DNA from 3 places in the Neorhizobium sp. BT27B genome. Region 2 is predicted to be linked to each of the others. Evidence: riboswitches for the same ligand, from Rfam matches in the RefSeq annotation. Region 2 holds a riboswitch; each other region holds the start of a gene.
What was found. A riboswitch is a leader RNA that binds a small molecule or an ion and turns the genes downstream of it on or off. The one in region 2 is predicted to bind cobalamin.

Region 1: it holds a riboswitch for cobalamin, as region 2 does, so the genes downstream of both, nrdH (glutaredoxin-like protein NrdH) here and AAIH70_RS12050 (ABC transporter substrate-binding protein) in region 2, are expected to answer to the same signal.
Region 3: it holds a riboswitch for cobalamin, as region 2 does, so the genes downstream of both, AAIH70_RS12910 (DUF1852 domain-containing protein) here and AAIH70_RS12050 (ABC transporter substrate-binding protein) in region 2, are expected to answer to the same signal.

The regions. Positions count from the first base shown of each region.
Region 1 covers NZ_JBCIYT010000004.1:377,467-385,351, forward strand. The annotation lists gene AAIH70_RS13505 (cell wall hydrolase) at 1-115, shown strand, start outside; gene nrdF (class 1b ribonucleoside-diphosphate reductase subunit beta) at 207-1,181, opposite strand; gene nrdE (class 1b ribonucleoside-diphosphate reductase subunit alpha) at 1,433-3,595, opposite strand; gene nrdI (class Ib ribonucleoside-diphosphate reductase assembly flavoprotein NrdI) at 3,565-3,978, opposite strand; gene nrdH (glutaredoxin-like protein NrdH) at 3,990-4,211, opposite strand; cobalamin riboswitch at 4,512-4,731, opposite strand; gene AAIH70_RS13530 (substrate-binding domain-containing protein) at 4,976-5,869, shown strand; gene AAIH70_RS13535 (sugar ABC transporter ATP-binding protein) at 6,069-7,586, shown strand; gene AAIH70_RS13540 (ABC transporter permease) at 7,583-7,885, shown strand, end outside.
Region 2 covers NZ_JBCIYT010000004.1:55,476-63,360, forward strand. The annotation lists gene AAIH70_RS12035 (pseudoazurin) at 1-408, opposite strand, end outside; gene AAIH70_RS12040 (ABC transporter ATP-binding protein) at 405-1,205, opposite strand; gene AAIH70_RS12045 (FecCD family ABC transporter permease) at 1,202-2,230, opposite strand; gene AAIH70_RS12050 (ABC transporter substrate-binding protein) at 2,242-3,270, opposite strand; cobalamin riboswitch at 3,435-3,665, opposite strand; gene AAIH70_RS12055 (GntR family transcriptional regulator) at 3,751-4,641, opposite strand; gene AAIH70_RS12060 (mannitol dehydrogenase family protein) at 4,872-5,990, shown strand; gene AAIH70_RS12065 (zinc-binding alcohol dehydrogenase family protein) at 5,987-6,997, shown strand; gene AAIH70_RS12070 (UxaA family hydrolase) at 7,011-7,885, shown strand, end outside.
Region 3 covers NZ_JBCIYT010000004.1:237,721-245,605, reverse strand. The annotation lists gene AAIH70_RS12920 (acyltransferase) at 1-913, shown strand, start outside; gene AAIH70_RS12915 (methionine synthase) at 1,212-2,240, opposite strand; gene AAIH70_RS12910 (DUF1852 domain-containing protein) at 2,266-3,243, opposite strand; cobalamin riboswitch at 3,347-3,559, opposite strand; gene AAIH70_RS12905 (hypothetical protein) at 3,885-4,247, opposite strand; gene AAIH70_RS12900 (HlyD family type I secretion periplasmic adaptor subunit) at 4,421-5,800, opposite strand; gene AAIH70_RS12895 (type I secretion system permease/ATPase) at 5,797-7,584, opposite strand.

The DNA of each region.
Region 1 (7,885 bases), 320 kb from region 2:
CAGTTTCGAACCCGCGCCGATGTTGGTGCCCGTGCCGCAGCCAAAGCCGATCGCAGGCAGCCAGCAGGCGGCGCTGGTTCGGCAGTTGATGGCGCAGCGATCCCTCTATCGCTGACCGGCACGTCTGCTCCACACTCGACGGCCGAAAGCCGGCAACGTGGAGTGACCACCTTGCCGGCAAGGCTTAGCCTTTGCTTCGACTTTCTTCAGAAATTCCAGTCTTCGTCCTCGGTGGCCACGGCCTTGCCGATGACATAGGAAGAGCCGGAGCCGGAAAAGAAGTCGTGGTTCTCGTCGGCATTGGGTGACAGGGCCGAGAGGATCGCCGGATTGACCTTGCAGGCGTCGGCCGGGAACAGCGCCTCGTAACCGAGGTTCATCAGCGCCTTGTTGGCATTGTAGTGCAGGAATTTTTTGACGTCCTCGGTCAGGCCGACGTCGTCGTAAAGCGCTTCTGTATATTTCGCTTCATTGTCGTAAAGTTCCAGCAGCAGATCGAAGGCAAAATCCTTGATCTCCTGACGTTTTGCTTCCGGCAGAAGTTCCACGGCGCGCTGGAACTTGTAGCCGATGTAATAACCATGAACCGCCTCGTCGCGGATGATCAGGCGGATCAGGTCGGCGGTATTGGTCAGCCGCGCCCGGCTTGACCAGTACATCGGCAGATAGAAGCCGGAATAGAACAGAAAGCTTTCGAGGAAGACCGAAGCGATCTTCTTTTTCAGCGGATCGCCGCTGTCATACTGCTGCATGATCAGCGCCGATTTGCGCTGCAGAAACTCGTTTTCCTCCGACCAGCGATAGGCGTCGTCGACGTCCGGCGTCGAGCACAGGGTCGAAAAGATCGAGGAATAGGAGCGCGCATGCACGGCCTCCATGAAGGAGACGTTGGAGAGTACCGCCTCTTCGTGCGGGGTCACGGCATCCTCCATCAGGCGTACCGAACCGACGCCATTCTGGATCGTGTCGAGCAGGGTGAGACCGGTGAAGACGCGGATGGTGAGCTGCTGTTCATTGGTCTTGAGTGCTGCCCAGGAGGGGATGTCGTTGGAAAGCGGCACCTTTTCCGGCAGCCAGAAATTGCTGGTCAGCCGGTTCCAGACATCAAGATCCTTATCGTCCTCGATGCGGTTCCAGTTGATGGCGCGAATGGCGGCGGCGGGCTTGACGGCGATGTTCATGGTGGTTGGTCCTTGAAGGAAATGGCTTTGGGTTGCCCCTCATCCGCCTGCCGTATCAAAGCCCCTCACCAACAAAATCTATGACTTAGCTTTGCTAAGATCATGATTTTGTATCCTCTCCCGCAAGGGGAGAGGGAGAGGCTCGAGATCGCGGCTCCGGTCTCTCTCCCCTTGCGGGAGAGAAAGCGATTTCAACATCTTAAGCTTGCTTAAGTGTTAGAAATCGCAAGTGAGGGGCTTTGCTCAGGCAATCACAGCGCACACGATACGCAGCCCTGCACTTCCGTGCCGGTCAGCGCCATCTGGCGAAGGCGGATGTAGTAGATGGTCTTGATGCCCTTCTTCCACGCATAGATCTGCGCGCGGTTGATGTCGCGGGTCGTGGCGGTATCGCGGAAGAACAGCGTCAGCGACAGGCCCTGATCGACATGCTGGGTCGCCGCCGCATATGTGTCGATGATCTTTTCAGGGCCGATCTCGTAGGCATCCTGATAATACTCGACATTGTCATTGGTCATGAAGGCGGCCGGATAATAGACGCGGCCGATCTTGCCCTCCTTGCGGATCTCGATCTTGGAAACGATCGGGTGGATCGAGGAGGTCGAGTGGTTGATGTAGGAGATCGAGCCGGTCGGCGGCACGGCCTGCAGGTTCTGGTTATAAAGCCCGCCTGCCATGACCTCGGCCTTCAACTGCCGCCAATCGTCCTGAGTCGGGATATGAATGCCCGCGGTCTCGAATAGTTCGGCCACGCGCTGTGTCGCCGGTAGCCATTCCTGTTCGGTGTATTTGTCGAAATATTCGCCAGACGCGTATTTCGAGTTTTCGAAACCCTTGAAGCTTCTGCCCTTTTCGACCGCCAGCCGGTTGGAGGCGCGCACGGCGTGATAGGCAACCGTGTAGAAATAGATATTGGTGAAATCGACACCCTCTTCCGAGCCGTAGAAAATCCGCTCGCGGGCGAGATAACCGTGCAGGTTCATCTGGCCGAGGCCGATCGCGTGGCTGTCTTCGTTGCCTTGAGCGATCGAGGGAACCGAGGTGATGTTGCTCATCTCGGACACGGCCGTCAGCGCCCGGATCGAGGTTTCGATCGTCTGGCCGAAATCGGTTGAGTCCATGGCGGCGGCGATGTTGAGCGAGCCGAGATTGCAGGAAATGTCCTTGCCCATCTTCGCGTAGGAGAGGTCGTCGTTGAATTCGCTCGCATCGCTGACCTGCAGGATTTCCGAGCAGAGATTGCTCATGGTGATGCGGCCGGCGATCGGGTTGGCGCGGTTCACCGTGTCCTCGAACATGATGTAGGGATAACCGCTTTCGAACTGGATCTCGGCGATCACCTGGAAGAACTCGCGCGCCTTGATCTTCTTCTTGCGGATACGGCCGTCCTCGACCATTTCCTGATATTTTTCCGTCACCGAGATTTCGGTGAACGGCACGCCATAAACACGCTCCACGTCATGCGGTGAGAAAAGATACATGTCCTCGTTGTTGCGGGCGAGTTCGAAGGTGATGTCGGGAATGACGACGCCGAGCGACAGCGTCTTGATGCGGATCTTTTCATCGGCATTTTCGCGCTTGGTGTCGAGAAAACGCATAATGTCCGGGTGGTGGGCATGCAGGTAAACCGCACCCGCGCCCTGCCGCGCGCCAAGCTGGTTGGCGTAGGAGAACGAGTCTTCCAGCAGTTTCATCACCGGAATGACGCCGGAGGACTGGTTCTCGATCTGCTTGATCGGTGCGCCCATTTCACGAAGATTGGTGAGCGACAGCGCCACACCGCCGCCGCGCTTGGAAAGCTGCAGCGCCGAATTGATCGAGCGGCCGATGCTTTCCATATTGTCCTCGACGCGCAGCAGGAAGCAGGAGACGAGTTCGCCGCGCTGCTTTTTGCCGGCATTGAGGAAGGTCGGCGTCGCCGGCTGGAAGCGGCCGGAAATGATCTCGTCGACGAGATCGCGGGCAAGCTTTTCATCGCCGCGCGCCAGCGCCAGCGCCACCATGCAAACGCGGTCCTCGTAACGCTCGAGATAACGCTTTCCGTCAAAGGTCTTCAGCGTGTAGCTGGTGTAATATTTGAAGGCGCCGAGAAAGGTCGGGAACCGGAATTTCTTGTCATATGCGTGGTCGAACAGGTCGCGCACGAAATTGAACGCATACTGGTCCAGCACCTCCTGCTCGTAATAGCTTTCGGTCACCAGATAATCGAGTTTTTCCCGCAGGTTATGAAAGAACACCGTGTTCTGGTTCACATGCTGGAGGAAATACTGTTTTGCGGCCTGCCGGTCGCGGTCGAGCTGGATCTTTCCCTCACCGTCATAAAGGTTCAGCATGGCGTTGAGGGCGTGGTAATCGAGCGCGGCTTCGGCCGGCTTTACCGCATTCACTGGCTTTTCGAAGTTTGTCGCGTCCAAAATCGTTCCAATCCGTGTCTGACGTTGTCGACATCTTCCTGCGTGCCCAGAAGCTCGAACTTGTAGAGAAAAGGCACCTGGCACTTGGCGGAAATGATGTCCCCGGCGATGCAGTAGGCTGCGCCGAAATTGGTGTTGCCCGCGGCAATCACGCCGCGGATGTTGGATCTGTTGTCCGCATCGTTGAGGAAGCGGATCACCTGTTTGGGAACGGCGCCCTTGTTTTCGCCGCCGCCATAGGTCGGAACGATCAGGACGAACGGGTTGGGCGCGCAAAGCGCCTCATCGCTGCTGATCGGAATGCGCCGGGCGTTCATGCCCAGCTTTTCCACGAAACGGTGGGTGCTTTCCGATTTCGTGGAGAAATAAACGACCTCACCCATCGCGATGATGGTCAGGCGAGGGCGCTGATCATGTCAGGGCGAAAACCTGCCCAATGCTGCTCGCCGGCAATCACGACGGGCACCTGTCGGTAACCGAGACCCTGCACGAGGTCATAAGCCTCGGCATCGGCGGACACGTCGATGATAGTGTAGTCGATGCCCTGACGGTCGAGGGCGCGGGTGGTCGCGGTGCACTGGACGCAGGCGGGTTTACTGTAAACGGTGATGGTCATTGTCGGTCCCCTCGTGTGGAATAGGCGTGCAAAAGCGGTCGGACATCCGCCGATGTCCGGGCAAAAGAATATTGGGTATGAAGGTCGTCGCTGACGTGGCCGGACGTTAAACGTCCATCATTGCCACTGCGCGCAACATGAAATCAGCAGGCCGACATCGGCTTGCTGGTCGACATATCGATGCTTATCGAAACTCAAGAACATAAGACTTCACCCCGAAGCATTTCATACGGGACATTCGGGGAAGCGCATGCGCAGGATCATCCCGCACATATACGCGACCTTCCGGACACCCCGCCCGTGGACGTTTCGTACAAGGCAGGTCTCCTGGCTTGCGGGTCACGGCATCCGTTCCGCCTTCCCAACGCTTTTGGCGTCAGTGGCCTGATCGATCGGATGCTCGCCGCTTACAGTTGCGGGGGCAGCTTCGGCATTGTGGCGCCCGTCATGGGTTTCACGCACCGTATTCCCGTCTTAGCTTCCGATGCGAATCGGAAGAACCTTGAACACTAGATATAGTAGACGAGGTGAAAATTCCGTCAACGACTATGTTGTTTCGGCCCGATCAAGGCTGGGGAAAACGAGCGGCCTTGCCGTATAAGATCACGGTCACAGAAACTTTTTCACGTAAATTTATTTACGTACGAATTCAAAAATATTGACGCGCGTAAAATTTAGGACATATGATGAAAAATCCGCCGGCAAGAGGAGGCCCGCCGGCTGGATGTGTGCTTTTAAGGCCTCAAGGACGGGGAGGAATAAACATGACCCTCAAGAATTTCGCAAAGACGCTGCTGGTTTCCGCAAGCCTGACGTTTGCCGCCGCTGCCGCCCATGCCGAAGGCATCGGCGCATCGCTGCTCACGCAGCAGCACCCATTCTATAACGAGCTCGCCAAGGCGATCACCGCTGAAGCCAAGGCCAAGAACGTGTCGGTCGAAATCTCGATCGCCAATCAGGACCTGAACAAGCAGCTCGCCGACATTGAAGACTTCATCGTCAAGGGCGTCGACGTCATCATCATGTCGCCGGTCGACAGCAAGGGCGCACTTGCAGCCGTTGCCCGCGCCGAAGCTGCCGGCATCAAGGTTATCACCGTCGACGTACCGGTCGAAGGCGCCAAGGTTGCCTCCTATATCGGCACCGACAACTATGCCGGTGGCGTCAAGGCCGGTGAACTGATGGCCGAACAGCTTGGCGGCAAGGGCGAAGTCGCAATCATCGACTACCCGCTGGTGCAGTCGGTGGTGAACCGCGTCAACGGCTTCAAGGAAGCCATTGCCAAGCACCCGGACATCAAGATCGTGTCGATCCAGACCGGCATTACCCGCGCCGAAGCACTGGCCGTTGCCCAGAACATGCTGCAGGCTAACCCGGACATCGGTGGCATTTTTGGTTTCGGTGACGATGCCGCTCTCGCCGCAGCCGTTGCCGTCAAGTCTTCGGGCCTGACCGGCAAGGTCAAGGTCATCGGTTTCGATGGCATGCCGGAAGCCATCAAGGCAGTCGATGCCGATCCGGACTTCGTCGGCGTCATCCAGCAGTTCCCGGACCAGATGGGCAAGCTTGCCGTCGAGACCGCGATCAAGCTGCAGGCGGGCGAGGAAGTGCCGGCCGAGCAGCCGATCGTTCCCGGCGTCTACACCAAGAAGCAGTAAGTCCTCCCAAGACGCTCTGCGCATGAGGCCGTCTCTGCTTTGAGACTGCCTCCTTCGGTGGTCCGCTCCCCCAGGCGGGCCACCGGAAATCTGCGGATTGTTCGAAGCCGCCCGATGCGGCGCACCATCTGCATGATCAGGAATAAGGAGCAGCTTTCACCGCAGTGGTGGTGTGAAGCGCTCGTTGAAAGGTGACGCCATGGAAACCTCAGGCGACAAGGTGATCCTTGAGATCAAGGACATGTCCAAGGAATTCGGGGCCGTGAAGGCGCTGAAGAACATGCAGCTTACGGTGAAGCCGGGCCGCGTACACACCATTCTCGGCGAAAACGGTGCCGGCAAGTCGACGCTGATGAAGATTCTCGCGGGCGTTTATCAGCCAACGACGGGTTCGATCGTGCTCGATGGCCAGCCTTATGCGCCGACCAATCCGCAGGATGCCGCCAAGGCCGGCCTGACCATCGTTTTTCAGGAACTCAGCCTCTGCAACAACATGACCGTTGCGGAAAACATCCTGGCAACCCGCGAGCCCTCCAGGGCCGGTTTCATCAACGACAAGGTTTTGGTGCGCAAGGCGGCCGAACTGGTGAAGGAACTCGGCCTGCCGGTTTCGGTCAGTGATCAGGTCGGTGATTTGTCGATTGCCCAGCGTCAGCTGGTGGAAATCGCCAAGGGTTTGAGCATCGAAGCCAAGGTCGTCATCCTCGACGAACCGACCTCCTCGCTCAGCGACAGTGAAGCCGAAATCCTGTTTCAGATCATTGGCCGCCTGAAAGCCAAGGGCGTCGCCATCATCTACATTTCGCACCGCATGGAAGAGATCATGCGGCTGAGCGACGACATTACCGTCGTGCGCGACGGCAGTTATATCACCACCCGCGACAAGACAGAGGTGACGATCGCCGAGCTGATCGCGCTGATGGTCGGCCGCGACATGAACGAAATCTATCCGCCGCGTGATGTGGCCGCTCCGGCACTCACCGAAAAGCCGGTTCTCGCCGTCAATGGTTTGTCGCGCGTCGAAGAATTCGAAAACGTTTCCTTCGATGTGCGTCCAGGCGAAATTCTGGGCTTTTTCGGCCTGATCGGCTCCGGCCGCTCGGAGGTCATGAATACGCTGTTCGGCATGGCCAAGGCCTCCGCCGGCACCGTTGCCATCGATGGCGTACCGGTGAAAATCACTTCGCCGGTAGAGGCCATCGAGCGCCGTATCGGTTTCGTCACCGAAAACCGCAAGGAAGAAGGCCTCGTCTTGAGCCACAGCGTCGAGAGCAATATCTCGATGGTGGCGCTGAACGGCTTTTCCAGCGCCTTCGGTTTCCTGAAACGCCGTCGCGAGCGGGAAGCTGCCAATGCCGAAGTCGCACGCCTCGCTATCAAGACGGCCTCGCTCGATACCATTGCCGGCTCTCTTTCGGGCGGCAACCAGCAGAAGATCGTGCTGGCCAAATGGCTTTTGACCAAACCAAAGATCCTCATCCTCGATGAGCCCACACGCGGCGTCGATGTCGGCGCCAAATTCGAAATCTACAAGATCATCCGCCAGCTGGCGGCGGAAGGCACGGCAATCCTGCTCGTGTCCTCCGAACTTCCGGAAGTCATAGGCATGAGTGACCGCGTCGTCGTAATGAGCGAGGGCAAGGTCACGGCAATCGCCGACCCTGACCAGATGACACCGGAAAAGATCATGCACTTTGCCACGGGATATGCATCATGAGTGACAAGAGCGCAGCCAGCGCCGCCTTCAAACAGGTCATGAAACAGTATGGCGGTATCTTTTTATCGCTGATCGTTCTGTGCGTGATTTTTTCCGTCACCAACGGTCGTTTCATGTCGGTGGCGAATTTTCTGAACATCCTGCAGCAGGTGTCGGTCATCGCCATTGCCGCCTTCGGCATGACCTGGGTCATCCTGCTCGGTGAAATCGACCTGTCGATCGGCTCGATCATCGCGGTGGCCGGCATGGTCGGCGCGCAATGTTTCGCTTTTGGCATGAGTTTTGTGCCGGCGCTGATC
Region 2 (7,885 bases):
GCGCGGCTTGGCGCGGGCCGGTAGCGAGATCAACTTGTAGCTTTCCGGAAGCTTTGCCTCCCCCACCTTGATCAGCATGACCATGCCCATGCCCAGATGCGGTGAGCATTTGATCCCGTAAAAGCCGGGCTTGTCGAAACCGGTCTCGAACTGGTCGTTGATACGGCTTTTGAAACCTTCCGCACCTTCCGGGATCATGCCATCGATCGTCGCGGCATTGTGGCTCTTGTGGGTGGGAACGAACACGACCCGATCACCGGGCTTGATTTCCAGATAATCCGGCTCGAATACCATCGGGCCTTTTTCGCCCCGGTTCAGCATCTTGACTTCGAAAGTCTCGGCCATCGCATTGCCGGAGAAAACCGCCAGTGCCAGCGAGGCGAGGATGGGTCTGAGAACTTTCATCATGTAAAATCGTCCTTCGTGGGAGAAATTCGTCTTCTGCCGCCGGCGCGAAACCGCACATGGCAGATACCGTCTTCATCGGGGGAAACCGAGGCATCCACGCCGAAGACAGAACTGATGGTGGCGGCTGTCAGGACATCATGCGGCTTGCCGATCGCCGTCAGCCGACCATTGTCCATGATCGCGATCCGATCGCAGAACATGGCAGCGTGGTTGAGGTCATGCAGGGCCGCCACGACCGTCAGATCCTGTCGGCGCACGAGGTCGAGCAGATCGATCTGGTGGCCGATATCGAGATGGTTGGTTGGCTCGTCAAGCAGCAGCACACGCGGTTCCTGTGCGAGTGCGCGGCCGATATGAAGCCGCTGCCGTTCTCCGCCGGAAAGGTGATGCCACTGGCGATCGGCCTTGTCGGCCATATCGACATTGTCGAGCGCGGCATCGACGATCGTGTCATCCTCGACCGACCAACCGGACAGCGGCCCGAGATAGGGCGTGCGCCCCAGCTCAACCGCCTGACGGGCGGTGATGCGCTCCGCCGTTTCCGCCTGCTGTTCGACAAAGGCTAGCTTTTGGGCGACCTCCCGGCTGCCGATGGAGCGCATGGGCATATCACCCAGCATGACCTGACCGGACAGTGGTTTGCGAATGCCGGCCAACATCGACAGCAACGTGCTTTTTCCAGAACCATTGGGGCCGATGATCCCGAGAAATTCCCCTGACGCGACCTCGAAGGAGACATCGCGGACGATCTCCAGACGGCCGGCGGACCAGCAGAGATTTTGCGCGGACAGCTTCATGGCCGCGCCCTCTTCTGCCCGAGGATGAAGGCGAAGGCCGGCGCGCCGAACAATGCGGTGATGACACCGATCGGCAGAACCTGACCGGAAATGATGGTGCGCGACAGTATGTCGGCGACAATCATGAAAATAGCGCCGACCAGAGCCGTGACCGGCAACAGCCGACCATGCCGGACGCCGACGATCAGCCGAGCCGCATGCGGGATGACCAGACCGATAAAGCCGATCGAGCCGACCAGCGACACCATCGCTGCCGTCATCGCCGCCGCCGTACAGATCAGCACGACCTGCACCCGGCGCACCCGGATGCCGAGCGAGGCGGCGGCCTGATTGCCGAAGGCGAAGGCATCGAGCGCGCGGACATGCCAGAGGCAGATCAGCAGGCCAATGATGGTGACCGGCAGCGCCAGACCGACATCCGGCCAGCGCACGCCGGACAGGTTGCCGAGCAGCCAGAACATGATGCCGCGCGCCTGTTCCGCCGTCGCCGACTTGGTGACGACGAAGGAGGTGATTGCGTTGAACATCTGCGAGCCGGCGACACCGGCGAGAATGATGGCATTGCTGCCGCTGCCGGCGCGCACGGCCAGAAGGCTGACGAGCAGGAAGGCGGCGAGAGCGCCCGCAAGCGCGCCCATCGGCATGGTCAGCATGCCGGCCCCGAAACCGAGAAGGGCAACGGCGACAGCACCGGTGGAGGCACCGGCCGAAATACCGAGGATGTAGGGGTCTGCCAACGGATTGCGCAAAAGCGACTGCAGCACCGCACCGGCCAGCGCCAGCGACGCGCCGCAACAGGCGGCAACGACGGCGCGGCTGAGGCGATAGCTCCAGACGATGCCTTCATCGAGAGGCTCAAGCGGATAACCCGCACCGAGCATCCGATTGGCAACCGTTTTCACCACCACATCGAAGGGAATGGAGGTTTCGCCGATCGCCGCACCGGCAATCAGCGCCACCAGAAGAAGAACGAGCGCCGCAACTGCGGCGCCTGTCCCTCCAAGTTTTGCTGGAATGCGTTTCACTGCGATCGGCTTTATTTGGCCAGACCGGCAGAGGCGACCGCATCAGCCAGCACTTCCAGACCTTCGATCGTGCGAATGGTCGGGTTCATGGCCTGCGCATCCATTTCAACCACATGGCCTTGCTTGAAGGCCGGCATCAGGCTGGCAACCGGGTCTTCCCTCAGGAACGCGTGCTTGACGGCAACATCATCGGCCGGGAAACGACGGCGATCCATCTTGCCGGCAACGATGATGGTCGGGTTGGCCTTGGCGATGGTTTCCCAGCCGACGGTTGGCCATTCCTCATCGCTTTCGATGACATTCTTGATGCCGAGCGCCGACATGATGTAGCCCGGCGCGCCATGACGGCCGGCAACGTAAGGATCGATATCGAGTTCGGCGCTGGAGAACCAGAAGACAGCCGAAAGCTTGCCATCCGCCGACGCGATCTTTTTGCGCGCGGCGTCCTCACGTTTTTTCAGGTCGGCTACAACTTCCTCACCACGATCCTGAACATTGTAGATGACCGCCAGATCGCGGATTTCCTGATAGATCAGCTCCATCGAAAAGACGCCGGTGCGCACGCCATCGCCACCACCGGAATTGTCCTTGCCAACACAATCGGCCGGCGATGTGTAAACCGGCACGCCGAGTTCGGCGAACTGTGCCGGGGTACCAACCACACCTTCCGGGCCGATCTGCCACTGGAACTGGGTGGTAACTAGATCAGGTTTCTTGCCGATCACTGCTTCAAAGCTCGGATCATTATCGGCAAGGCGCTCGACCTTGGCATTGACCTCTTCAAAACCCTTCAGCACCGGGCTGACCCAGAGCGCAGTACCGACCACCTTGTCGGAGAGACCGAGCAGATAAAGAACTTCCGTGACACTCTGGCCAACCGAAACGGTTTTCGAGGGCGCCTGCTTGAATGTCAGCTCAAGGCCGCAATTCTTGATCGTCAATGGATATTGCGTTTCGGCAGCAGACACGGTGGTGGCCAATGACAATGAAGCGGCAGCCAAAAGGCCAGCGCTCAACGCCCGGCGCGTAAAATGAAACATGGTCTCTCCTTGAAGGGTGTGATCGATGGGAAGCGGCAAGGCGTGTCACAGCACCTGCCGGCAGACAGCCGACATCGACGGATGAGGGATAAAGACCATGGAGTGCGCATAAGCGCTCGGAAGCATCATAACGTGGTCCTCTTCCGGGCATCCCCGCCCGTAACGATAGCTCTGTCCTGACGGCAGGTCTCCTGGCTCACGAACATGACGTCCACCTGCCTTCCCATGCCGATCACGACACAGTGGCCAGATACCCTTCGGGCATCTCGAGGATGGACGGTGATCCGCTTACAGTTGCGGGGGCAGCCACGGCATTGGTCCGGTCAAGGTCCGCACCGTGTTCCCTATTAATCCCATTGCTTTTGGCGTTGGAAACCGTCGACGCTGACTTAGCTGGCAGATGCGCCCGCCGTCAATGCCAATAGTGTATGTTATGTAATATCATTACAGTCAAGTTGTATACTGAGGATTTCCATACCATCAGCCGGGATTGATGGAAGCCAGCATAGTTGAACGGGCCGTGTGCAGATGCAGGCGGCAGCTTTCGCGCGCCTGGGAAAGGTCCCCACTCCGCAATCCCTCGATATAGGCCAGATGCTCCCCCAGAGCCCGATGATTGCGGGCGCTCTCGTCCTTTTTGTTCCACTGGTAGTGATAGTGAAAAATCACCGACATCACGCCCTGGATATTGCCGAGAAACCGGTTGGGAACGACGCTGTCGACCAGCTTGTGAAACCGGTGATCGAGATCGGAAAACTCGCGATTGCGGCGCTCGAAATCGTCGAGCAGGGCGTGATGTTCATCCGCGAGCAGAGACAAATCGCCCCAGAGCGGATCATCCTTCGGCAGCGCCACAAATCGATCGACAGCCCGGAACTCGATCAATTCGCGCATATCGAACAGTTCCGCGACGAAATCGACGGTCAGGCCAAGCGTGCGCCAGCGGCCGTTGCTCTGTCGTTCCAACAGGCCGAAATGGCTGAATTTTCCGAGGCAATCGCGAATGGCCGATGTCGACACGCCGAACTGCCGGGCAAGATCAAGACCATTGATCGTATGGCCGGGGCTGCAATCGGGCCCGACCAGCCATGCCATGAACTTGCGCTCCACCATGTCGGCCAGCGGCTCCAGATCGGCATCGGCAATGTAGTCGTTACGCTTCGGCAGGCGCAACAGCTGCTTGGCACGCCCGTCTATGGTGATGATGCCGCGCATGGCGAGCGCCGCCAGCACCGCACGCACAGTCGTCCGACTGATGCCAAGTGTCGCAGCCATGGCCGGCTCCGATGGCAGCGCGGCCTCCACCTGTGTGGCGGCCAGCATGTCGAGGGCCTGATTATAGCTGCGTTTGAAGAGGGCGTTGGTTTTCATGACCGGAAAAGGGCGCCTTGAAATGACACTTGGCAGAAGCTGTTTTTTATAACTGCTCTTTTTATATAAAAAACAAATTGCCTGCAAGGCGATTGTCTTTTATCCCAAAAGAACAGTTTACTGCATGTTACGGGAGAGGAAGACATGCCACGCGAATTGCGATGCTGCGCGCTCGTCACGCCTCGACTGGTCATCATTTCAAAGAATTACCAAATCAGGGCGGAGCGTCCATGACGGGCATCATTTTACAATTCGGCACCAGCCGTTTTCTCCAGGCGCATGCGGATTTTTTCCTGCATGAGGCAAAACAGGCAGGACAGCATGTTCTGCCGGTGGTTATCGTGCAGACATCGGGCTCTGCCGAGCGCGCCGGGCGGCTGGCCGCTTTCACGGACCCTGCCGGTTTTCCGGTCATCATTCGCGGGCTGGAAGACGGACACGCTGTCGAACGCACCGTTGCGGTCAAAAGCGTCGAACGCGGCCTGTCCGTTGCCGGCAATTGGGCTGAGGTCGTCAATCTGTTCTGCGAACAGGCGGAATTCATCCTCTCCAATACCGGCGATTCCGGTTACGACATATCGGCGGAGGCAACAGGCACCGAACTGGACGTCCTGTCACCGCGCCCATCATTCCCCGGCAAACTCGCCCAGCTTCTGCACGCGCGCTTCGGCAGAACAGCAAAGCCGATCATCATTCTCCCTTGCGAACTGATCAACGGCAATGGCCCCGTGCTGAAGGGCATCATCCGCGATCTCGTGCAAAAGAGCGGCGCGGATGCCGCGTTCCTCGCATGGCTGGAAGAGAAGGTGGTTTTCGCGAATACGCTGGTGGACCGCATCGTCTCCGAGCCGATCGAACCGGTCGGCGCCGTCGCAGAACCATACGCATTGTGGGCGATCGAACGCAGCCCCGGCCTCAACCTGCCCTGCACGCATCCGTCGATCGTGCTGACCGACAAGCTCGAGCCCTTCGAACGCCTGAAACTGCACATTCTCAACCTTGGCCACACCACGCTCGCCGACATCTGGTTGAAGGAAGGTCGTCCGAAGGGCGAGACGGTGAAGGCAATCCTCGCCGACCCTGCCGTGCGTGCGCGGCTGGATGCGGTCTATCGCGACGAGGTCGTTCCCGGCTTTGCGGCGCGCGGCATGGGCGAGGAAGCCAAGGCCTATGTCGAAACGACGATGGGGCGCTTCCTCAACCCCTATCTCGAACACCGCATCGCCGACATTGCCGGCAATCATGAACTGAAGATCGAGCGACGGATAAAAGCCTTTCTCGACTGGGCCGGCACGCCTGCCCCGACACTCGAAGCCATCGTCCATACCACCGACAGGAAAACCGCATGAAGGCACTCGTCTGCGATGAACCCGGCCGCCTCTCGATCGTCTCGCGCCCGCAACCGGTGCGTGGCGACAACGAGATCAAGGTCCGCATTCGCCATGTCGGCATTTGCGGCACCGACTTTCACATCTTTGCCGGCAAACATCCTTTTCTCGAATATCCTCGGGTCATGGGCCATGAACTGTCGGGAACGGTTGAGGAGGCGCCGGCGAATAGCAGACTGAAGGCCGGCGATCCGGTCTATATCGTGCCCTATCTTTCCTGCGGTACCTGCAAGGCCTGCCGCAAGGGCCTGTCCAATGCCTGCTGCAACATTCAGGTTCTGGGCGTGCACAAGGATGGCGGCATGGCGGAATATCTCTGCGTGCCCGAGCAGAATGTCATCCCTACAGGCAATATTCCGCTCGAAGACGCGGCGATGATCGAGTTTCTGGCGATCGGCGCCCATGGCGTCAAACGCGGCATGATCACCTCGGAAGATCGCGTGCTGGTGACCGGTTCCGGCCCAATCGGTATGTCGGCCATCATCTTTGCCAAGGCACGCGGCGCGCATGTGACGGTGATGGATACGCGCGAGGACAGGCTGAAATTCGCCGTTGACCAGCTCGGGGCGGATGAAACAATCTTCGCCGACGAAAACGCCGAAGCAGAGGCCGAACGCCAGACCGGCGGCGAATGGTATGACGTGGTGATCGACGCCACCGGCAATGCCGTGCCGATGCAGCGCGGCTTCGGTTTTCTCGCCCATGGCGCTCGTTACGTTCTTCTGTCCGTCGTGCGTCAGGACATCACCTTTTCCGATCCGGAATTCCACAAGCGCGAGGCAACCCTGATTGCCAGCCGCAACGCCCAGCCGGACGATTTCGCCGAAGTGGTGCGGCAGATCGAGGCCGGCAAGGTGCCGACCCGCGCACTCAATACCCATCGCGGACGCCTTGAGGATGGCGCCACGCTTCTCGCCGAATGGTCGAAGCCGGAAGCCGGCGTGATCAAGGCGATTCTGGAGGTTTGACATGACTGTGAACATGACCACGAAAAAGACGCTGCGCCTCAACCCGCAGGACAATGTGGTGGTAGCGACCGCCGACCTGCCCACCGGGACGCCGATCGAAGGCGATGTCGTGGCTATCGCTCGTGTGCCGCGCAGCCACAAGGTGGCAACGCGCCCGATCGCCAAGGGTGAGCCGATCCGCAAATTCGGTCAGATCATCGGCTTTGCCTCGACGGACATCATGCCCGGCGCATGGGTGCACGAAAAGAACGTCACCATGGGCGAGGATTTCGAGCGCGATTATGCTTTCGCCGCCGAAGCCAAACCAAAGGAGACGTTGCTGCCCGGCGAAGCACCGGCATTCTTCAACGGTTTCCGCCGCGCCGACGGCCGCGCCGGCACGCGCAATTTTATCGGCATTCTGTCTTCCGTGAACTGTTCGGCCACGGCGGTGGATTACATCGCCGAAGAGATCAACCGCTCCGGCATTCTGAACGATTACCCGGATATCGACGGCATCGTGGCACTGCCGCATAGCCAGGGCTGCGGCATGGCCGGCAAGGGCGAGGCGTTCGACGTGCTGTCGCGCACGCAATGGGGTTACGCCAGCCATCCGAATTTTGCGGCAGCGCTCTTGGTCGGCCTCGGCTGCGAAGTGTTTCAGATCCCGCGCATGAAGGAAACCTACGGGATTGCCGAGGGCGAGCACTTTCAGTCTCTGACCATTCAGGAAACCGGCGGCACCCGCAAGGCGGTCGAGGCAGGGGTTGCGCGGATCAAGGAAATGCTGCCTTTCGTCGCCCGCTCGAAGCGCGAGCCGATCTCGGCCTCCGAACTGTCGTTGGCGCTGCAATGCGGCGGCTCCGACGGTTATTCCGGCCTGACCGCCAATCCCGCGCTCGGTGTCGC
Region 3 (7,885 bases), 180 kb from region 2:
CCTCCGGCACGAATGCGACGCAATCGAAATCGCCGCCGGTTTCGGCCACGCGCCGCAGGGCGAAGAGGCGCAGGATCTGGTGGCAAGGCTGCAGGCCCTGCAGGATCCCGAAACCGGTTTCATTCCCGATCCCTATAATCCGCCCGACCGCACGAAAAATATCCGCGAGGATTCCGCCTCGCTCTACCATGTGCTTTCGGTCGGTTATGCGCTGGAAATTCTGGGTTCCCGCCCGCGTCTGCCAATTTCGGATGTCGAGCTGGAACCGGCCGCGCTCTGCGACTGGCTGGAAGCCCTGCCGTGGTCGACGCGTGCCTGGTGGAGTGGTGATCGTGTCGATTCCATCGCAACGGCGCTCTATTTCAATGCGCGGTATTTTAAGACCGGCAGGGGCAAGGAAGTGCTGTTCGGCTGGCTGGCAACGCATGTCGATCGTGCCACCGGCCTCTGGGGAAAACCAACAGAGGCGCAGGGCCTGCTGCAACCGGTCAACGGCTTTTATCGCCTCACCCGTGGCGCTTATGCGCAGTTCGGCGTGCCGGTGCCGCTGCCGGAAGCGGCCATCAATTCGGTCATTACCAACTACCGCAATCACGACGGTTTTTCCGGCGAGAGCTACAATGCCTGCAATCTGCTCGACACCATCCATCCCTTGTGGCTGTGCCTGAAACAGACGGATTTTTCGCGCGCGCAGGCGGAAACGATTGCCGAAAACGTCATTCTGCGTGGCGCCGAGAGATGGCAGACGGGCAGGGGCTTTGCGTTTGCAGACCGCCAGAACCCCGGCCTTCAGGGCACGGAAATGTGGCTGTCGACCCTGCATCTGGCGGCCGATCTTCTGGGGGTGGAAGAAAAATTTGCCTTCACGCCGAAGGGTGTGCATCGCACCCGCGCGGTCGGCATGGGGTTATGAAGGGCTTCGAAAAGGTGGGTTCTTAAAGGGCAATGACGCCGTGCGAGCACCGGGCATGGTGTGATTGAAACGTGGCTCGGAAAACCCACGATGTGCATGGATTGATCACTGCTCGAGCAGGCTACAGTCTCTGGGCAGCACATCATTGGCAGGAATGCGGCAAAGGCGGACATCCTTCGAAGTCTTCAGGATGATCCGCGCTATGACCGCAGAGTCATTCTTAGGTCATCCAGCGTGTATCACGGTGGGTGCGGTGGCGACGGGCAGCCGCCATCCGCTGGTTCAGACAATCGGAAAACTAGCCAGCGAGCTCTCTCCGGACGATCTCAGCTCCTGCACTCAAGGCATTCAGCTTGCCTCTTGCCACACGACGGGACAGAGGGGCCATGCCGCAATTGGTGCAGGGGCAAAGGTTTTCTGCGTCGACAAACTTGAGCGCCTTGCGCAGCGTTGCAGCGACCTCCTCCGGGGTTTCGATGGTATCGCTTGCCACATCGATGGCTCCGACCATCACTTTTTTCCCTCGTACAAGCTCCAGAAGATCCATCGGAACATGAGAATTGTGGCATTCGAGGGAGATCATGCCGATGCTGGATTTCTGCAGTTTGGGGAGAGTTTCCTCATACTGCCGCCATTCTGACCCAAGCGTCTTTTTCCAATCCGTATTGGCCTTAATGCCGTAACCGTAGCAGATATGGACGGCGGTCTCGCACTTCAGCCCTTCGATTGCCCTTTCCAGAGTGGCGACACCCCAGTCATTCACCTCGTCAAAGAAAACGTTGAAAGCAGGTTCGTCGAACTGGATGATATCGACGCCGGCCGCCTCCAGTTCCCTTGCTTCCTCGTTGAGTATCCCGGCAAATTCCCAAGCGAGCTTTTCTCGGCTCTTATAGTGCCCGTCAAAGAGTGTATCGATCATCGTCATCGGACCCGGCAAAGCCCACTTGATCGGCTGTTTGGTCTGCTGACGCAAAAACCTGGCGTCTTCGACGAAAACCGGCTTCTGGCGAGAGACAGTGCCGACAACTGTCGGGACACTCGCATCGTAGCGATCGCGAATTCTGACGGTTTCGCGTTTTGCAAAATCGACCCCTTCGAGGTGCTCGATGAACGTCGTGACGAAATGTTGGCGTGTTTGCTCGCCATCACTGACGATGTCGATGCCGGCCTGTTGCTGATCGTCCAGCGAAAGGCGCAAGGCGTCTCTTTTGCCCTCCAGCAATTCCTCATCCGCCAGTTTCCAGGGCGACCACAGTTTTTCGGGCTGCGCAAGCCAAGAGGGTTTCGGCAGGCTGCCGGCGGTCGATGTGGGGAGAAGTTTCTTCACAATGGGGACCTCTTCTAAGTGTTGATCAGGCGGCGCAGTGAGCAAACAGTTGCTCAAGGGCAGCGCGGTATGGCTTGATGAAGTGTTCTTCGGTGAACTTGGCCTGATCCACCGCCAAGCGACTTCGTTCGTCGCGGTCGTAGGCGATCCGGGTCAGCGAATAGTCCTGGTGTTTCAGATTGGGCTGGTAAAATGTCCCGGCCGCTGCATTCGCATTGTAGATTTCAGGGCGATAAATCCTCTGAAACGTTTCCATCGTGCTGATGATGCCGATCAGTTCGATATTGGAATAATCGCCCAGCAAGTCGCCAACAAAATAGAAAGCCAGCGGCGCGACGCTGCCCGCAGGCATGAAGTGGCGAACCTGCAATCCCATTTTCCCGAAATACTGGTCGGTGGACGAGAATTCATGCTGCCGGTACTCGACGCCCATGACGGGGTGATGATTTTCGGTCCGGTGATAGGTCTTGCTGGTCGAGGCGCTGATGCAAATGACCGGCGGCTTGCGAAACTGCGACCGGTAGGCATCTGACTGCAGAAAGGACTTGAACAGCTTCCCATGCAGGTCGCCGAAGTCGGCCGGAATACTGAAGGCAGGCAGGCTCCTGTTATACTCCGGCAGCACCACGCTGAAGTCGTAGTCGCGCACGTAGGAGGAGAAGTTATTCCCCACAATGCCTTCGATACGTTCCCCGGTTTTGTGATCTACGATCGTCGTCTTCAGTATCTCGATGAGAGGAAATTTCTCGCCATCAACATCCAGGTTCATTTCGACCGAAATGATCTCCAACTCGACCGAATAACGGTCAGATTTGGGATTATCCCAGTGTGCGAGGGCATTGAAGCGGCTATCGATCATCGCCAAGACATTGCGCAGGTTTTCCTGCCGCTTTTCGCCTCTGGCCAGATTGGCAAAATTGGTGGTGATGCGCGTATGTGCCGAAGGACGATAATCCTCGTCGAAGGGTAGGCTTGTGATCGTGAAACTGCAGGTCTGAGACATGTTGTGCCCCTATAAAGTTGGGGGCATGGGTCTGCGGACGCATAGCAAGATCGGCCGCGACGATGCAGCCTTTGCTACGGCACACTGGGACACCCCGCCCGTGGACGTTATTTCGCCAAAGGCAGGTCTCCTGGCTCACGGTTCATCACTTCCGTCCGTCTTCCCGGGGTAAACCAGTGACATATTGGACTTCAGCTCGCCGCTTACAGTTGCGGGGGCAGCGTCGGCTTTTCCGCATGACACGGAGCACCGACTTCCCTCTTAGCCCAGGCACGTTGCAGGCAACGACCGGGGAACCTTAGGCATGGTGACCATATTGCAAGTTAAGTCGCCGGTCAACATCATATAACGATATCTTTATATCGTTAAGTCTCTGCTGCAGTTGTAGGTGCGGGCCAAATGATTGCATTCGGCATCAACAGAGGATTCTCGCAGGCGCAGGCTTGGGCCGCGGCAACCAAATATAGATGGCTGACTATCGGCGCAATTCCGACGGGCGCAGGTGAGCATGCGTGATGACCGCAATGGGGCGACCGCAGCCCTGGCATTCTCGCGTCTTCTCTCGTCCCCGAGACATCCAACCCCCAAAACGCAAACAGGCGGCCGAAGCCGCCTGTCCAAAATCTCGAGCCGAAACCGGATCAGCCGGCGGCCGGAACCAGCAGTTCTTCGCAATAGCTGGAACCCTTGGAGCCGGGGCGATCGGCAACGATACGGATGTCTCGGATGTTGTAATCCGAAGAAACCGTCAGCGTCGCCGCGCAGCTGACGCTGGCGCTCTTGCCATTTTCCATCTTGATGCGCTTGTAGCCGCCACGCCAGTTGTAGACGGTGGAGGAACCGCTTGCGACGTCGCTGTATTGCGGGCCATAGGCGGCAAAAAATTTGCCGGCCGACTGGCCGACCCAGCGTGCCGAAATCGGGTCCGACTTCAGGGGAGAAGCGGTGGTGCATGCGGAAAGCGCGACTGCGACGACAGCCAGCGCGGCAAGACGGGTGTTCATGGTTCTGGTGGCCCTTGTTGAAAAACCGGGCAGCCGTCCCGCCACCCTGGAAATGCAATATTTCGCAAGCGGCCTAGCAGATTTCCGTCATGTTTCGCGAGAGGCTTTCCCGCATCTGCGAAAAAACTTTAGCAATCGCACTTTTATGTCACGCTTTTGCTGCGGCAAACGCCTCAGTTCTCGCGCATGGCCCGTGCCACCTGGTCGGTCAGCGGTTTGACCAGATAGGAAAGCGCCGATCGTTCGCCCGATTGCACAAAGGTTTCCACCGGCATGCCGGCCACCAGCGTCAGGTCGCCCAGCTTGTTGCGCTCATCCTGAGGAATGGTGATGCGCGCCGAATACCAGCTTTCACCGGTCTGCTGGTTGTGGTTGAGGTCGGCCGACACCGTTTCGACAATGCCGTCGATCTCCGGCGTGGTGCGCTGGCTGAAGGCGGAAAACCGCAGGCCCGCTTTCTGGCCGGCGCGGACCTGATCGATATCGGCCGGCCGGATCTTTGTGTCGATCACCAGCTTGTCGTCGGTCGGCACGATCTGCATCACCGTTTCGCCGGGTGAAATCACCCCGCCGATCGTGTGCACAGCCAGTTCATGCACGATGCCGGCCTGTGGCGCGATGATGTCGATGCGCTTCAGCTGGTCTTCGGCGGCAATGCGCTGTTCAGCCAGTTCCGCCAGCTTGTTGTCGATGTCGCGCATCTCGGTCAGCACTTCGGCAAGGCGGTCCTGATCCAGTTGCAGGATCTGCAGTTCGGTTTCGGAAATGCGGGTGGCTGCGCGGGCAATCTCGGCAATCAGCTGGCCGCGTTCGCCATCCAGCTGCGCCTTGGTGCGTTGCAGTTCGGAAAGCCGGGTAAACTGCACCAGCCCTTGTTCGCTGAGGTTGGAAATGCGTCGCAACTCCTCGACCACCCAGGAGAGTTCCTCGTTCTTGGCGTCACGCCGCACTTCCAGCCCGGTGCGCTCCTGCTCGATCTGGCCGATCTGCTGGCGAAGCCGTCCCTTCTGGCCCTCCATCGTCTCGCGCCGCGCCCTGAACAGCGCCGTCTCGGCGGAGATGTATTCGGAAACGGCAGGCTCCGACAGGCGTCCGGCCAGATCGTCGGGCACCTTCAAATCCTTCTGCTCGTCACGCTCGGCAATCAGGCGCATGCGCCGCGCGCCCAGCTGGTCGATCTGCTTGGTGACGACCGAAAGGTTGGCGCGGGTAATGGTGTCGTCCAGCCGGATCAGCAATTCACCGGCTTTCACGCGGCTGCCGTCTGTCACGCGGATCTGGCCGATGATGCCGCCTTCGCGGTGCTGGATACGTTTGGCCGATCCTTCCACCACGATCGTGCCGGTGCCGATGACCGCGCTTGAAAGGTTGGCCGTCGCGGCCCAACCGCCGGCACCGACCACGAGGGCACCGACAGTGACCGCCGAGGCCAGAAGATAACGGCGAATGGCTTGTGATGCCGGCGTTTTGGGACCTTCCTCCAGCTTGAACCGCTCGAGAAACTGCAGCCGCTGGCGAAATCCGGGCCAAAGAGATTTCAGGTCGAATATCATATGGCGATCCTCTTGCCGGGCTTGCTGGCGTCCGGTGCCTCGGTCGTCTCGTTCTCGGCCAAGCCCGTGGCCGGTTTCGGTCGCTGGCCTTCTTCCGCCTGTCGCGTCGTCTTGCGCAACACTTCATCGCGCGGACCAAACGCCACCATCGCGCCGCCATTCATCACCAGCACATGGTCCAGCGCCTGAAGCGCGTTGGGCCGGTGGGCAACCACGATGATGATCGAGCCGGCCGCACGCACGGCGGTTATCGCGCGGGTCAGCGCCACTTCGCCTTCGGAATCCAGATTGGCATTCGGTTCGTCCAGCACGATCAGGAAAGGTTTGCCGTAAAGCGCGCGGGCAAGGCCGATGCGCTGGCGCTGGCCGCTGGAGAGAATGGCACCGTGATTGCCGATGGCGGTGTCGTAACCGTCTGCCATGGAGAGCACCAGATCATGCACGCCGGCAAGCTTTGCCGCCTCGATGATCAGCTCCGGGCTGGCTTCGGGCGAAAAGCGGCTGATGTTTTCGGCAATCGTGCCGTCGAACAGGTCGACGCCCTGCGGCAGATAGCCGATCGAGGGGCCAAGTGCTTCCGGGTCCCATTGGTTCAGTGCTGCGCCATCGAGGCGGATGCTGCCGCGCGCTGCCGGCCAGATGCCGACCAGCGCACGCGAAAGCGTCGATTTTCCCGATCCGCTGGGACCGATGATGCCCAGTCCCTGGCCGGCAAACAGGCTCAGCGAAACATCATGGATGATCGGCTTGGCGCTGCCGGGCGGAATGATGGCGAGGCCGGCAACCGACAGCGAGCGTTTTGGCGCCGGCAGCGGCATCGGGCTGCGGTCATTGCCATAACGCTCCAGCGTTTCCTCCAGCCGGCGGCGCGACTGGCGAGCATTGATGAAACTGCGCCACTGGCCGATCACCATCTCGATCGGCGACAGCGCCTTCGAGGTCAGGATGGACGAGGCGATGATGGCGCCGGGGGAGGCCAGTTGCTGGATCACCAGCCAGGCGCCGAGCGCCAGAATGGCCGATTGCAGCGCCATGCGAAAGATCTTCGAGACGGCCGAAAAGCTGGCGGTCAGGTCGCTGGTTGCCGTCTGGCCCTCGACGTAGCGGCGGTTCACCTCGTCGAAGCGGGCGGCATAGGCGCTGCGCATGCCCATCGCATGCAGCGGTTCGGCATTGCGTTTCCCCGCCTCAACCAGTTCCCAGCGGGCCGAAACCAGCTGCGACAGTTTTCGCGTCGGGTCGCGCAACAGGAATTCGCTGGAGAATGTCAGCGCCATCAGGAAGGCGGCGCCGGCCAGCGCCGCATAACCGAAATAGGGATGGAAGATATAGAGGATGATGATGTAGAGCGGCATCCACGGCAGGTCGCAGATGGCGATCGGGCCGGAACCGCTCATGAAGCCGCGGATCTGGTCGAGATCACGCAGCGGCTGCGAAACCGCATCGCCTCGCGCCATGTTGAGCGGCAGCGACAGCACCGTGTTGAAAGTGGGATCGCTCAGCTGTTCGTCGATACGCCGGCCGATCTGCAAAAGGATTTTCGAGCGCATCATTTCCAGAACGCCGAGAAAGGCATAGATGCCGAGCGCAAGCAGGGTCAGTGCGACGAGTGTCGGCACGCTGCGGCTGGTCAGAACCCGGTCATAGACCTGCATCATGAACAGCGGACCGGTCAGCATCAGGATATTGGTCACCGCACTCAGTGCGGCAATGCCGTAAAAGGCCTTGCGGGTTTCCGTCAGCGCGGATGCCACGCGCGTACGCCGACCCCCTGATGAAGCCATCTCACTCACCCTTTAAAAATGTCCGGGATCGATACACGCCTTGAACTTTGACATCATTGATGCCCGGTGTTCATTTTAGGTCAGAGATCTCTAATAAACGTAAATCCGGCCAAAGCATGTTCGCATCCGCGAAAAATGTTGCAATGCCCGCAACGTCATTGCTGCGGAAAATGGATTTTTGCCGGCGCTTTTGAAAATTCTCCGGTTGCTGCACCGCCGCATGCCAATGAAACAATTTTGAACGATCAGGTCGGAAAACGCCAACCGCAGGTCTTAAATTATGTTAAGTATGTGTTTGCAG